Regions from separate parts of the Peribacillus sp. NPDC006672 genome, predicted to be linked through region 2. Evidence: riboswitches for the same ligand, from Rfam matches in the RefSeq annotation. Region 2 holds a riboswitch; each other region holds the start of a gene.
What was found. Region 2 has a riboswitch for S-adenosylmethionine ahead of ACQKKK_RS08985 (hypothetical protein). Riboswitches for the same ligand answer to the same signal wherever they lie in the genome.
Positions count from the first base shown of each region.

Region 1: linked by a shared signal. The riboswitch ahead of mtnW (2,3-diketo-5-methylthiopentyl-1-phosphate enolase) and the one ahead of ACQKKK_RS08985 (hypothetical protein) in region 2 are both predicted to bind S-adenosylmethionine.
Region 3: linked by a shared signal. The riboswitch ahead of ACQKKK_RS24880 (ABC transporter permease) and the one ahead of ACQKKK_RS08985 (hypothetical protein) in region 2 are both predicted to bind S-adenosylmethionine.
Region 4: linked by a shared signal. The riboswitch ahead of mmuP (S-methylmethionine permease) and the one ahead of ACQKKK_RS08985 (hypothetical protein) in region 2 are both predicted to bind S-adenosylmethionine.

Region 1 covers NZ_JBNNOR010000006.1:34,193-37,830, forward strand. The annotation lists gene ACQKKK_RS11215 (methylthioribulose 1-phosphate dehydratase) at 1-193, opposite strand, end outside; gene ACQKKK_RS11220 (2-hydroxy-3-keto-5-methylthiopentenyl-1-phosphate phosphatase) at 190-849, opposite strand; gene mtnW (2,3-diketo-5-methylthiopentyl-1-phosphate enolase) at 856-2,088, opposite strand; SAM riboswitch class I at 2,193-2,345, opposite strand; gene ACQKKK_RS11230 (pyridoxal phosphate-dependent aminotransferase) at 2,478-3,638, opposite strand, start outside.
Region 2 covers NZ_JBNNOR010000004.1:228,963-232,600, forward strand. The annotation lists gene ACQKKK_RS08970 (MetQ/NlpA family ABC transporter substrate-binding protein) at 1-10, opposite strand, end outside; gene ACQKKK_RS08975 (methionine ABC transporter permease) at 32-682, opposite strand; gene ACQKKK_RS08980 (methionine ABC transporter ATP-binding protein) at 696-1,718, opposite strand; gene ACQKKK_RS08985 (hypothetical protein) at 1,781-2,002, opposite strand; SAM riboswitch class I at 2,224-2,335, opposite strand; gene ACQKKK_RS08990 (GNAT family N-acetyltransferase) at 2,476-2,943, opposite strand; gene ACQKKK_RS08995 (DUF4440 domain-containing protein) at 3,039-3,407, opposite strand.
Region 3 covers NZ_JBNNOR010000027.1:42,087-45,724, reverse strand. The annotation lists gene ACQKKK_RS24895 (hypothetical protein) at 1-407, opposite strand, end outside; gene ACQKKK_RS24890 (hydrolase) at 596-952, shown strand; gene ACQKKK_RS24885 (hypothetical protein) at 1,124-1,435, shown strand; partial or broken gene ACQKKK_RS24880 (ABC transporter permease) at 1,558-1,704, opposite strand; gene ACQKKK_RS24875 (transposase) at 1,747-2,079, shown strand; SAM riboswitch class I at 2,185-2,290, opposite strand; gene ACQKKK_RS24870 (GTPase domain-containing protein) at 2,377-3,638, opposite strand, start outside.
Region 4 covers NZ_JBNNOR010000005.1:91,701-95,338, reverse strand. The annotation lists gene mmuM (homocysteine S-methyltransferase) at 1-262, opposite strand, end outside; gene mmuP (S-methylmethionine permease) at 252-1,646, opposite strand; SAM riboswitch class I at 1,729-1,831, opposite strand; gene ACQKKK_RS09920 (flavin reductase family protein) at 1,987-2,595, opposite strand; gene ACQKKK_RS09915 (alpha/beta hydrolase) at 2,614-3,222, opposite strand; gene ACQKKK_RS09910 (ring-cleaving dioxygenase) at 3,222-3,638, opposite strand, start outside.

The DNA of each region.
Region 1 (3,638 bases), on a different contig from region 2:
CTTTTAAATCCACCAATAAAAAGTCCGAATCCGTTTGCTTCCTTTTATCCTTACCGCTTGCCGTAATATAAAAGAAAGGACTTTTCGGCTCGCGGATGGACAAGTTCCCGCTTGTTCCCATAAACCAATCCCTTTGGGCCAGTTCAGCTTTAATATCCGCTAGCTCCAGCCATTCTTCAGTATGAGTGTTCAAGCTTTTACCTCCTCCCGCCGCTTTAAAATATCAATTACATCATAAAACGTTTCAAAACCTTGATGAGGAATCCCTTCTTTATCGCAATTCTCAAGCAGCATGTCACGGGCTATGACAAAATCGGCCTGTTTTGCCGCTTCAAAATCCGTCACTGAATCTCCAATAACGAGTTTAAAATCACCCGCACTCGCAATTCCCCTCATAATTGATGGCTTACAGCAACCGCAATCCTTATTACATTGGTCATCACAAGCGTGAGGCCACTCAATATAAATTTTTTCCTTATTGAAAAATGCATTGTTGCAATAAACGGAATCTGGTGGCAAGATATCATTTAAAAGAGGTTCAATGAAAAAATCCATGCCTCCGCTTACAATATATAAAGGGATGTTGGCTTTTTTCGTATACTCAACGAATTCATAAAATCCGGGACGAATGCCGGCCGTCTCGATTACATATTGTACGATGTCATCCTTCAAGCCACTATCAAGCAAGGAAAACATATCCCCGACCCCTGAAGATATACTGATTTTTTGCTGAAGGACATCGTCTTTCAACTTTTCCCACTCCGGAGGCGCAAATTTTTTCATGATGGAAATGATATTATCTGTGTTGGTGATCGTTCCATCGAAATCGCAAAAGATGATCGGTTTCATTATTTCTTACAAGCCTCCCCATAAAACAAGAGCTTTTTTTAGTCCTTCTTCCTCAGCCGCCGCTTCTGATAAGTCCTTTCCTGCGAGAACGGCTTCCACAGCAGAACGGAAAGCCTTGGCCCCGCCCTCTGCTCCGTCAGGGTGTCCGTGAATTCCACCTCCGGCATTAATCACACTGTCCAGCCCAAAATCCTTGATCAGGTCGGGAACCATGCCCGGATGAATGCCTGCAGAAGGAACTGGGAAGGCCTTTTTCCATGAAAATTCATCTTTTGTCAGAGCTTCAGCAATCGCTAATGTCTCGTTTTTTTCAAGTGCGACATTTCCATAAGGGGATGGGAACAAGGATAAATCCGCACCTGATAACCTCACTAATTTACCAAGCAATAATGGATAGCCGATCCCATAAAATGATGAAGATGCCAATGCCCCGCTATATGCGGGATGCGCCATGATCGGTAGCTTGATATGATCATGTTCACTCAAGGCTTGCAATACATCCAAACCATATGTATGAACGTTGAACAATAAAGCATCTGCCCCTGCTTCAGCCGCTTGCTCTGCCTTATCCAATAAATCAAATGTTTTCCCTGATAGATTGACAGCATATAAAGTTCGGTGGCCAGTGGTTTCAAAGACTTCATTCAATATTCTTTTTCCCGTTTTTATTCTATCGAAAAATGGAGTCTGTTCCTGGTCGAAGAGAATCTCATCATCTTTAACTAGATCGACACCTCCTAATGCTTGTTGCTTCAGTTGCTCATTATGGAAGGTTAGATCCCTTCCTAATACACCTTTAAAGATGCTCATCACCAGGGGCCTGTTAAATACTTCAATCTTTTCCCTTATGCCTGTAATGCCAAATTGCGGTCCTGGGAATGCTTTTTGAATATCACCGACAAAATCCAGGTCGATCAGTTTTATTTCACCGTCCAATGAAAGTTTGCCGAAGACCGTCGTAAGGATTGCAGGTAAATCATTAGAGAAATTCCCTGCCGGATAGGCAATTTTTATTAGCGAACGGTACACTTTACAATTAAAATAGCCGTTTGCCCTCTCTTCTTCAGATAGTGGCGTTACGGATACTACACGTCCCTTATGCTTTTCCAGTTGCTTCTGGACTAAATGGGGCAGGTCCGTCCATGTCCCCACAGTCAAACCTAACGCAATGCTCTCTGCTTTTTTCTCATGATTTCCATTAAAGTCATGAATTAAATAAGTAGCGACTATCTCGCTCATCTGATCACTCCTATTACGTTAGTAAACTCTCGAAGTCATTAACCTGACATTGCTCAAAATGGCAAAAACCCCTTCATATAAAGAAGAGGCTTTAAAAAGCCATCTTCTTATCTCCCAGCCATTGGCTGCAAGAATTAGCACCGTGCCTTGTGGATTTCATGAAAATCCGGCGAAGAATTCCGCCCCATTTTACAATGGAATTACGGTCGGTTGCTGGGCTTCATAGGGCTAGTCCCTCCACCTGCTCAAAATAAGAAAACGCTGATATATAGTTACATTAAAGTGTCGAAAGATTAAGAATTTATTTTGTATTCTGACAGGTAATCCATACTTTGTCAATACGTTTTTAACCATTTAAAGGTGGATACATTGGATACCTCAATCCTTCGTTAAAACAATTTTAATGTGCGAATCCGTTCCACAGCCTCTTTTAGCCGTTCTTCCGAAGTCAGAAGCCCTGCCCTTACGTAACCCTCGCCAAATTCACCGAATCCATTCCCTGCGGCAACAGCTACGTGGGCATGCGTTAATAAATAGTCTGCAAAACTCTCTGACGTAAAACCTTTTGGTACCTTGAGCCAGGCAAAAAATGATGCTTCAGGAGCTTTGACATCCCATCCGATTGCCCTTAATCCCTCAATGAAAACATTCCTGCGGGCCTCATACATCTTCACTAAATCCTCTACACAGCTCTGCGAGTCAAGCAAAGCACTTGCCGCTGCTTCCTGTATCGCCGGGAAGAGACTCACATAAAGATGGTCTTGTAATAGTTCAAGAGCTTCTATGACACTTTTATTCCCCATTGCGAAGCCCACTCTCCACCCTGCCATATTGTATGTTTTCGATAGTGTGTATATTTCTATTCCTACATCCTTCGCTCCCTCTGCCTGGAGAAAGCTTGTCGGTTTCTTTCCGTCGAACCCTATCGCTCCATAAGCGAAATCGTGGACCACACAAATTGAATGCTCTTTTGCGTAGGAGACGGTTTCATCAAAGAAACTTTCAGTTGCAGAAGCACCAGTGGGATTATTCGGATAGTTCAAGAACATCATTTTGGCTTTATCAAGCACGTCTTTATGTATAACTTTGTAATTTGGAAGAAAACCATTTTCTTCTGTCAAGGGCATGAGTTCGGTTTTTGCCTGGGCTAACACTACACCTGAAAGATAATCCGGATAGCCGGGATCGGGAACTAGGATCGTATCACCTGGATTTAATAAACACTGCGGCAGTTCGACAAGACCTGCCTTTCCTCCAAAGAGAATCGCCACTTCACTATTTGGATCCAGCTTGACACCATATTCACGTTCATAAAAGACGGCAGCGGCACCCTTTAAATACTGATATCCCCGGAACGGTGAATATTTATGATTAATTGATCTTTCAGCGGCAGTCTGTAAACTTTTCACGATATGTTCAGGCGTCGGTTGATCAGGATTTCCCTGGCCTAAATTAATGACCTCATGTCCTTGTGCCGTAATCGCATTGACTTTTGCGACAAGTGAGGCAAAAAACTGCTTTGGCAGGTCCTGAAGCTGTCTGGATTTTTC
Region 2 (3,638 bases):
TTTTCTTCATTTCCCCAACCTCCTGTTATTTTTATCTTCTTCTGATTTTTTTTGAAACGAAATTCCCGGTGGATTGCAATAATTGAACGATGATCACGAGTGCCGCCACTGTGACGACCATCGTCATCGTATCGAACCTTTGATAACCGTAAGCCAAGGCTAAATCTCCTACCCCGCCTGCACCGACGGCACCTGCCATGGCTGTAGAACCAACCAGCCCGATTGTCGCTGTTGTAAATGTAAGGATCAACGAACTAAGCCCCTCGGGAATCAAAAAGCGATAAATGATTTGCCATGTCGTCGCCCCCATTGCCTGAGCTGCCTCGATGATCCCTTTGTCCACTTCCAACAGGGAGTTCTCCACAAGGCGGGCAATATAAGGAGCCGCGTAAAAGATAAGCGGAACAATGGCTGCATTCGTTCCGATCGCACTGCCTACAATCATTCTAGTAAACGGAATCAGTGCTACAAGCAAGATGATGAAAGGAACCGACCGTAATATATTGATGATCGGATTCAATACATTAAAGATCCATTTATTCTCCAGGATGTGACCCTTTCTAGTAATGACAAGCAGGATACCTAGCGGGAGCCCGATTAATCCAGAAAACACCAATGAGATGGCTACCATATAAAGTGTGTCACCGAAAGCGGTCGACAGCTGGTCTGCCGTTATTTCCATTCCCCAAAGCGTATTACCCATTTACTTGCACCTCCTGTACGAGAATCCCCTCATCTTTAATATATTGATAAGCTTTGCCTACCTCTTTTTGGTCACCTGTTACCTCGATGATCAAATTCCCAAAAGGCGTTTCTTGAATTTCAGAAATATTGGCTGATAATACACTTAAATGAACATCATATTTCTTCGAGATGGTTGAAAGTAAAGGAGTACCCGAAGTAGTCCCAATAAAATTAATTTTCCAAATAATCGGGATATGGGACCCTATACTTTTCAGGAAACTTTGTGGAATCTCGTCATGTATGACCGTTCTCACGAAGTTTTTTGCAATATCAGTTTGCGGCTTGGCAAAAACTTCGAAAACTGAGCCTTGTTCAACCACGCATCCGCCCTCCATGACCGCCACTTTATTGCAAATTTCCCTGATCACTGACATTTCATGAGTGATTAGCAGAATGGTAATATTGTATTCTTTATTAATTTTTTTTAAGAGCTGCAGTACTGCACTCGTTGTTTGTGGATCCAATGCCGATGTAGCTTCATCACACAATAGGATTGATGGATTGGTAGCCAATGCCCTTGCGATGCCGATCCGCTGCTTTTGACCGCCGGATAATTGTTCCGGATAACTCTTTGCCTTGCTTGATAAGCCAACGAACTCTAACAGCTCGCCTACCCGCTTTTTGATTTCTTTACCCGGAGTTCCCGATAAAACGAGCGGCATGGCGATATTATCAAAAACGGTCTTTGAGTTAAGCAAGTTGAAATGCTGAAAGATCATCCCGATTTTTTTCTTCTCTGCCCGTAATTCCTTTGGGTTCAATGAAGTTAACTCCTTCCCCCCAACAATCACCTGACCATCTGAAGGGTGTTCCAGCAGATTGACCAGCCTGATCAACGTACTTTTCCCGGCCCCGCTATAACCGACTACACCGAATATATCCCCCTTTTCAACGGTCAAATTAATTCCTTTTAACGCTTCAACCGTCTGTTTCTTTGTTTGATAAACCTTTTTAACATTTTGAAACTCAATCATCCAATCTCCCCCCATGTTGTTTATTTGTACAAATTCTTTATCAGAGAAGAGCTTCCAATGTTTCATAATGATCGGGTTAAATTTTCGAAAGTCACGAGTAAATGCGCGAAATTCACGAGTAAATCTTCGAAACTCACGAGTAAATGCGTGAAACTCACGAGTAAATGCATGAAACTCACGAGTAAATGCGCGAAAGTCACGAGTAAATGTGCGAAACTCTCGAGTAAATGTGCGAAACTCTCGAGTAAGTGTGCGAAACTCTCGAGTAAATGCGCGAAATTCACGAGTAAATGTGCGAAACTCTCGAGTTAATGCTCACAACTCATGATTAATGATCGAAACTCTCGAGTAATGCGTGAAACTCTCGAGTAAATGCACCAATTCTCCAAATAACCATATCCATTCTGAATAAACAAAAGAGGCCCCTTCCGTCATCAGACAGAAGAGGCCTCTTTTAGACATAAAAAAGAGTAAACTCTTAAATTAATTATCTAAGAAAAGCTCCTTCTTATCTTTCAAACTTTCGTCCGTTGGAATTAGCACAGTATTTTTACAAAAGTAAAAACCCGCTGCCGAGGTATCATAGGGCCAAGTCCCTCCACATCTCTTGATAAGAATTAACGTTATATTTAATTATGTCCTTCACTATATATTCAATTTTCTCTAAAGTCAACTATATTTTTTATCGCTCTAAACATTTTCATAGTATAGTGAATTGACAGTTTTTTTATTATATTAATATAATTCCACTTCTACTTTATAATGATTTGCTCATTCTCCAGACAAGGTATTTTTCATTTTCTTCCCTTATCTTCATCATGCCTGAATTCGTATATAAACGAATCGCCCTTTGATTGTCCGGAGACACCCTTAAATGATATTCGGATACATTAAATTGCCTGAAAAAGTTTTCTGCGTAGCGTACCAATTCCTTGCCAAGGCCTTTACTGCGGTATTCGGGAATAAGATAAAATAAATTCACATAGCCAATCTCAGTCCCTTCATACTCCCGAATTTGAAGTTCCATTTGTCCAATCGGTTCTTGATCCTTTTCAATGATCACCTGTCCATCCGGAAATTTGCGGACCCTTTCTTTCATTTGTTTCAGATAAGAATTTTCATCTCCAAAACCATCTTCAGATCCAAAACTTACAACAAAGGAATCTTTCCTGAATTTAATGATAATGTCCTTATCCTTGTCCGTATCAATGGTACGAAAGATCAACTTTATCCACCTCATCATTTTATTGGAATAGTTTCAAAGCAGGCAAAACTCATTTTACTTACGATCTTTTATGATATTTTTTATTATTAAAAGGCTCAAAGGGGCCCTTTCGTTTTTGTGCCTTGATGAAAAAACATTTGCCATCTGCCATTCGCATATTTCCAGATTGAACTTCTTAAGGTATGCTCCTCTCTACCTTCATCAAAAATCCGGAACGTAGTTAATACGGTATCTTCGGACAATTGGTGCATGTCAAAATCGCTTAAGATCATGTTCACCGCTTCTATTCCTTCTTCTCCGATACAATCGCTTTTAGTCCATATTCGACCTGAACTGCCGAACTCAAAGAAATCATCTTTCAATAATCGTGAAAGTTCCTCTGGTGATGTACGGATCTCAGATTTTAATAATTTCTCCTCCAGCTGCTTCACGTGCGCTATTAACGAAGACCATTCGTTTTCCATTCATTCCATCCCCTTTTACACTTATATGTGCATGAACTATGAACTACTTCCCAAGCTAATTGTAAAATCATATATAATACATACTAACAATATATCCCAGATGGTGGTGAAATTAATGATCGATGCTATCAAAGATTTTTTATCCAGTTCATTGTTAATTATTAGCTGGCTTATATTTGCGGTCAGCAGTATTTTTTTCATTTTTTCTTTTTTAACCATCTTTGCCATACC
Region 3 (3,638 bases), on a different contig from region 2:
TTTTCACTTGCTTCCTCCACCGGTTCCACTTCGTCACTCCCCTCTACTGTTCCTATAGTGGCTGAACCTGACACCGGATGCATTTCCGCCGCCTTTAAAACCATTAGTTTACCTTCCCCATATTTTGCCTTATATGCGGTTGCTTCTTCAAAATCTCTTTGGGCCGCATCAAAATCCTGTTCGTCGTATTTCTTCATTCCACTCGCCAGAAAACCTGAAAGATCCATTAATTCTCTTGCTTCCGATGTTTTTGCTTCTTTATAAGCTAATTCAAATGCCTCGTGGGCTTCTAAATAATTTTCCTCATTCAACTGACTTTTTCCCAAATCCAGATTGGAATCATAATTCCTTGTTACGCAGCCTGAAGCAATCAACATAAAAAAAATAACCATGAATGATCTCTTCACTACATCACTCCTCACTTTTCCAAAGATACTCTCCCATATTATTCTATAAATCCATCATAAACCCTTTGATTAAAATTCCGATACCTCTATTTCCTATCATTTTCATTAAAGAAATGTTGATTTTTATGATTATTTTTTTACAAAAAGCGGTACAGAATAGATAAACGGTTGAAAGGATGATGAGCAGAATGAGACAGGATAAACAGACCTATCATGTCGATTTGGTCAGCGGCGACGTACTCGGACAAAAACTTGAAGAGAATCCGAGCTTCACTGTACATGCAACTGATGAAGAACTGGCAGAATTGAAACAATGCTTGGAGGAACACCGGACAGATGACCTGGAGGCATATGCCCGTTCACATGTGCCCTACCTTCTCTATCATCATGACCGGGCAAATGATAAATACGATGCAGCCATGAAAAGACTTTATGCCCTCATTTATAAATTAGGGGATGCAACGGCACGAAACCATATAGAAGAAATCGGCATATTGAAAGATAACAAATTCGAGGGAAAAGAAGAAGTGCAAAAGTTCAAATAAGAATTATGACAGAACCTGAAATTCAAAGGTTCTGTTTTTTTATGAAAGACCCCTAAAGGGGATATGGGGGCATGACTTTAGCTTTGAAATTTGTTTTAAGTGAAAATAAGTTGTTGTTATCCACTAATAATATTATGATGGCATTCTAAATAAAAATCGGAGGTATCTTATATGTTTTTATTTGGGGCCATTATCATTTATCTTTGCTTAGCATTTTTCTGGACGTTTTTATTCAGCCTTTTCAAAAAGAGACTTTATGTTTTTATTGCACCTTTCAGTATTTTGGTCATATCGCTTTTATTATTTGGTTTAGGCAGTGCAACACCTTTGGCAGTCGATTCATCAACTAGGGAGCCGCTGCACCCACTTTCTCAACCCTCAGCTTCTTATACACTAACGTCATTTGCGGTTATCGCACTAGCTCCGCCTTCTTTTATACTTGCTTTTGTCATCTTTATTATAAGAGGTAAAAAAGTAAAATGAAGACGATACATAAACGCCCCCGCCCCAATGGGTGCCAACGAAAAAATCCTGTTGCATATCCAACAGGATTTTTTTCAATCTTTATTCAAAATTCACAATGACAGGATTCTTCTTTGGCCCGATGAAACCGTGGCCCCTTTTGTATAGGTAAGGGCAATTCCCTGGATAATGAACATCGTAGCCAACGTCATCAGCATGTCGGGAATTCTCAATTTAACGATCATGAATGAATTCAATGCCCCTACGACTAGTGAGGCACCGATTGCAGCTCGACCCGCACGGATAAAAGTGGCTTCACGAGTGACTTTAAAATTTATGAATGCGAGGACTGTTCAGATTGCCCATTGAAATCGCGTTGCACAAAGGCAGAAGGAAATCGTCAGGTGCATTATAACCCGATTTATGAAGAACTAAAAACGAAAGCAAAAGTGAACCTTTGGTCTGAATCAAATGCACAAATCTACGCTCGACGAAAAATCGAGGTTGAGAATGTTTTTGGTCACATCAATGGCAATAGATCGTTCCGTCGGTTTTTACTTCGGGGCTTGCCGAAAGTCCAAAACGGAGGTTGTCATTGTGGCTATGGCCCATATTCTACTGAAAGTAGCTGGCCTTCGAAAGCTACTCTCAACAAAGAATTATAAAAGTAGAAAAACAGGTGAAGGAAAACGAATTGTTTTTCTTCACCTGTTCTATTTTAGGGACTTATTAGACAGTCCCTTAATCAGCTGTATTGCAGACTTATCCCTCTCTTATCTGTCAAAACATTTCTGTTTTGCAGGATTTAACACCAATTCCTAATGGAACGGTTGCTGGGCATCTTAGGGCCATTCCCTCCGCCACTCTTGATAAGAGAATATACGTTTTTCGTAATTATCACTTTATAGGGATATAGTCGCAAGTCAATAGTTTTTTGAATATTTGAAATGTTCCCTGCTATTTTATTTTCTTTGAAGCTGGGCTAGACGCTTTTTCTCAATTTTTTCAAGTCTCTCCAACTGACGTAGTTTCACTTCGAACACAGTAATCGGATCACGGTAAACTTCCGGATTTTCTTTCATATGCTCCAATGCAGCCTGGTAGTCTTTGATTTCTGTCTGCGTTTGCTCTATCGTTTTTTGAAGTAAGGCAAATGAGCTGCGATAGAAAAGTGAGATGTCCCGATCCAAAGATTTTTCAAACAATCCAAATTGGGTAAGGAAGCGTTCAGTGATCATTTCCGCAACATCCTGATAATCTTCACTTTCCAAGTATTTCTTATAACGATTGTACATATTGGCTTTATTTTGCGGTATTGCCCCAAACAGCTTCCCTGCTCCTTTAAGCAGCAATTGTGATGGAGTCCTGCGCAAAAGGATATTAACGTTTTCGATGCGGATACTGCTTGTCATCCGGTCGGCATCACGGCGCCAGTCATCCAATACCCTAAAGTCACCTGACAGCGTTATCCGTTCTTCTTTGTATAATTCATTGAATCCGGCACTCATCTCATCCATAAACTGTTGGCTTTGCGAGAACTCCATTTGGGAACTAGCAATCCAATCTTGAAGAGAACGGTAATATTGAGGCATGATCTTGTCAGAAATGAATGCTTGAATCCGCTCATTCATTTCATGGTTCAGCTGTATATGGACCTGACTGAAATCACTGCTTTCCGTTAACGATTTAGAGCAATCCCTCAGTAATTCCGGAATTTTAGAAGAAAGCTGACTTTTAACTTCATCCTTAAGCACACGGTACGACCTTATGATATTTTCACTTTTTTCTTTTTCCAAATCAGCCAATTGATTGACCGCGCCATTCAATTTGACTTCCATCTGTTCATTCCAAGAGATGGAATGCTCGCATTTCCGTTCATTGGCTGCTCGTTTTTCTAACAGATAAGATAAAGTTTTACGAATGAAAGCAAGAATTTTTTCAGATCTTCTTTCTTTCCAATTATCATCTTGATAATTGGATTGAAGGAATGCTGAAAGGTCCTTCAACTGCTGCTTGCTGTCATAAAGTTTGGAGAAAGCGAACACTTTCGCATTCGGGAAATATGCATTCACTTTATCCCATGTTTCGTCTTCCATCCGGACCGCGACTTGATCACTGTATATCGTATCCATTTTATTTAATAAGAAATGAATCGGCAGTTTCGGAGCCATCATTTGAATTTCCAATAACAGGTCCCGTTCACTACCGGTGAAAGGCGCCCGGG
Region 4 (3,638 bases), on a different contig from region 2:
CTTTTTCTTGTATTCCACGAAGGGAGAAACCTTCAACAGTAGCTTGGTAGCTTGCAGTTATCGCACAGTCCGCTCCTGCACGGAAATAGTCAGAGTGAACCCGATAAATCACCTCTGGATTTTCAAGTAATACACGGGCAGACCAGAGCGGATCGTCCAAATCACACCCATACCGCTCAAGCTCTGTAGCTAGTGCTCCGTCCAGAATCATGACTGAATGTTCTCGTAAAATAGCGTCAATTGGGTTAATTTTATTCTTCAAGATCTACACCTCTTTTCTTTGAAGTTTGTGTTATATAATAACTTCCATAGCAAAACAAAATAAATGGAATACCACAATAAAGCGCAATCCGTTGTGTAGGATCAAATGCAATTCCTATACAAGAAGCAAGACAAAGCATGAAAGAAATGATTGGTACAAGCGGATATAATGGTGTACGATAAGCCAAGTCATTTACTGAATTTCCTTCTTTTATAAACCGTCTGCGAAATAGGAACTGTGAAGCGCTAATACTCATCCAAACTACAACCACGGCCAGACCCGAAATGGATACAAGCACTATATACACAGTATCCGGTGCAATAACACTAGAGAACAAGGCTAAACCACCGCCCAACATACTGAAAATGACTGCATATATCGGAACACCTCGTTTTGTTAATATTGCAAATATTGGTGATATGGTTTTCTTATCTGCAAGTGACCAAAGCATTCTGGAAGAGGCATATAGACCTGAGTTTGCAGCAGACAAAATGGCAGTTAAAATAACAAAGTTCATAATATCCGCTGCATATGGCACTCCAATTCGTTCAAGAACGGCCACAAAGGGGCTCTCTAATACGCCTGCATCCGAAATAGGCAATAATGCGGATAATACAACGATGGTTCCTACAAAAAAGATAATCAATCTCCACAATGTCAGACGAATTGCCTTTGGTATCGTTTTTTCTGGATTCACAGTTTCTCCAGCTGCAATTCCGATTAATTCAGTTCCAGAAAATGCAAAATTCACCGCAAGCATCGTCATGATAATGGCAAAAGCACCATTAGGAAATAACCCTGCACTTATAAAATTGGAAAATAGCGGTGCTGATTGAGAGTTAGTCATTGGAATAAAACCTACCATTGCAGCAACTCCCAAAATAATAAATATCACGATCGCAATTACCTTTATTGACGCAAACCAAAATTCAGATTCAGCGAAAAACTTGACAGTCAGCGCATTTAATACAAAAACCAAAATGGCAAATAGAGCACTCCAAATCCAGACATTGATTGATGGATACCATCGCTGCATCAACAATCCAGCAGCCGTGAATTCCGAACCTAGTGCAACAGTCCAAGTTAGCCAATACAACCAGGCTACTGTATACCCTGTCCCAGGTCCAATGTATTTGGCTGAATAGCTATGAAACGCTCCTGTCTCGGGCATATGTACTGCCAGTTCACCTAAACATAGCATGACCAGATAAACCACTAGTGCCCCTATCAGATACGAAAGGATAGTGCCAAACGGGCCAGCCTGTTGAATCGTATAACCCGTACTTAAGAATAAACCGGTTCCAATCACCCCCCCAAGCGATAGCATGATTAAATGCCGTGCTTTCATCTCCCTTTGAAATTCATGCTTCGTTTTGTTCTCCATTCATACTCTCCTTCATCCTGCATCCAGAAAAAACGAAAACGCACTCTAAAAAGAGTGCGTTACTGACAAATAAAAACGTAGGGTCTCATCTATCAGGGTTTCACCCCCTGGAATTAGCACAGTGTCGTAGTAGACCTGTTGCTGAGGTTTCATAGGGCCAGTCCCTCCACCTCTCTGGATAAGAAATTTATTTTTTTATTACTTTATCAATCTATGAAAAAATTGTCAAGTATTTGTTTTGGATTGTAAAGACTTGCTTTTTTGCGGGCAAGTCGCTCAAGAATTGGAGATAACCCAAGATAGAAAAAAAGACGGCATCTTAAAGATGCCGCCACAATTATTAAGGACGTTCCATTTCAAATAATTCTCCTAGTTTTGTATAAGTATGACCCGCTAATCTTGCGACAGGTTTTAGCCCATTCTGGTCAATTCGGCCATTATGGTAAATATCTTGCTCTATATGATAGCAGACTATTTTCCCTATCAATAAATCACAACCAGGTTTATTCTGGGAACCTGCCAATGGTATCGCATGCTCTAATATGCACTCAAAGCGTACCTTTGCTTCTTGCAATCCTGGTACGGATACCTTATCACTGACAGCCGGCGTGAAATTGGTAAGACCCAATTCACTTTCGTCAGATGGGAGTTCCTTCGCCGTTCGATTTGCATCAGCTACATTATTCTCATCAGTGATATGAACAACGAATTCACCTGTTTGAATTGCATTTCGGGCCGTGTCCTTTGAAACTCCTTCTTTCCGTTGAACAGAAATGGAAATCATCGGAGGATTTGAACTGACTATGTTAAAAAAGCTGAACGGCGCTATATTGATTGTACCGGTTTCGGATTGTGTCGTAACAAAGGCTATAGGTCTCGGTATAATGCTTCCAGTCAAAAACTTATAATTATCCCGTTCAGTCAGATTTTCAGGATTAACAGAAATCATCTTCAGTCCCTCTCATTCTTATAAAAAGTTCTTTTGAAACCATGAACCCGCTGCCTCAACCTCTGAACGTGTTAACTGATGACCGTAATTTTCCCACTTAACATCCACTGTAGCACCAGCTTGCAGTAAAAGTTGATTAAGTTCATCAGTTTCTGCTGCCGGGCAAATCGGATCGTTTTTACCTGCAGCAATAAATACAGGTATATCCGCAAGGGAAGGCAAAGCAATCCCTCGTCTAGGCACCATGGGATGATGAAGAATCGCTCCTTGTAATGCCCCTTCGAAATGGAACAGCAAACTTGCCGCTATATTTGCACCATTGGAATAACCTAATGCTACCACTCTTTCACGGTCGAAGTCATATTTTTTGGACGCTGATTCCAAGAAGTCATAAAGCTCCTTCGTACGAAAGATCAAATCTTCTTCATCAAAAACCCCTTCGGATAACCGGCGGAAAAAACGAGGCATTCCGTTTTCAAGTACATTTCCCCGTACGCTCAATACGGATGATCCCGGTGAAACCATTTCCGCTAATGGCAAGAGATCTGTTTCCGTTCCTCCAGTGCCATGTAAAAGCAAAAGCAATGGCGCTTCTGGATTACTACCTTTTTGAAAAATATGCTTCATCATTTATCCTCCTCCAGTACTCTCGGCACTGCCGGCAGTAACGTTTTCTCCATAATTCCCCTTTTTTCTTCCAGCCATGGCGGCAGCATTAATTTACTACCCATCGTTTCCTTCGTTTCATCATGAGCGAAGCCAGGTGGATCTGTGGCAACTTCAAAAAGTATGCCTCCATCTTCCCTGAAATAAATGGCATCGAAGTATTGACGATCTGTAAAGGGTGTCACACCATAGCCATGGTTGGCGATATGCTCCCTCCATTCTTTATGATCTTCATTATCGATTGCACGCCATGCAAGATGATGGACAGTTCCCACTCCGATGTTCCCATTTGGCAAAACCGTTTTTTTAACATCTATCAAATTTCCGATGGCCGATGTGGATTTGAAGCGGATGTAATCGCCCTCTTCCCCAATTTT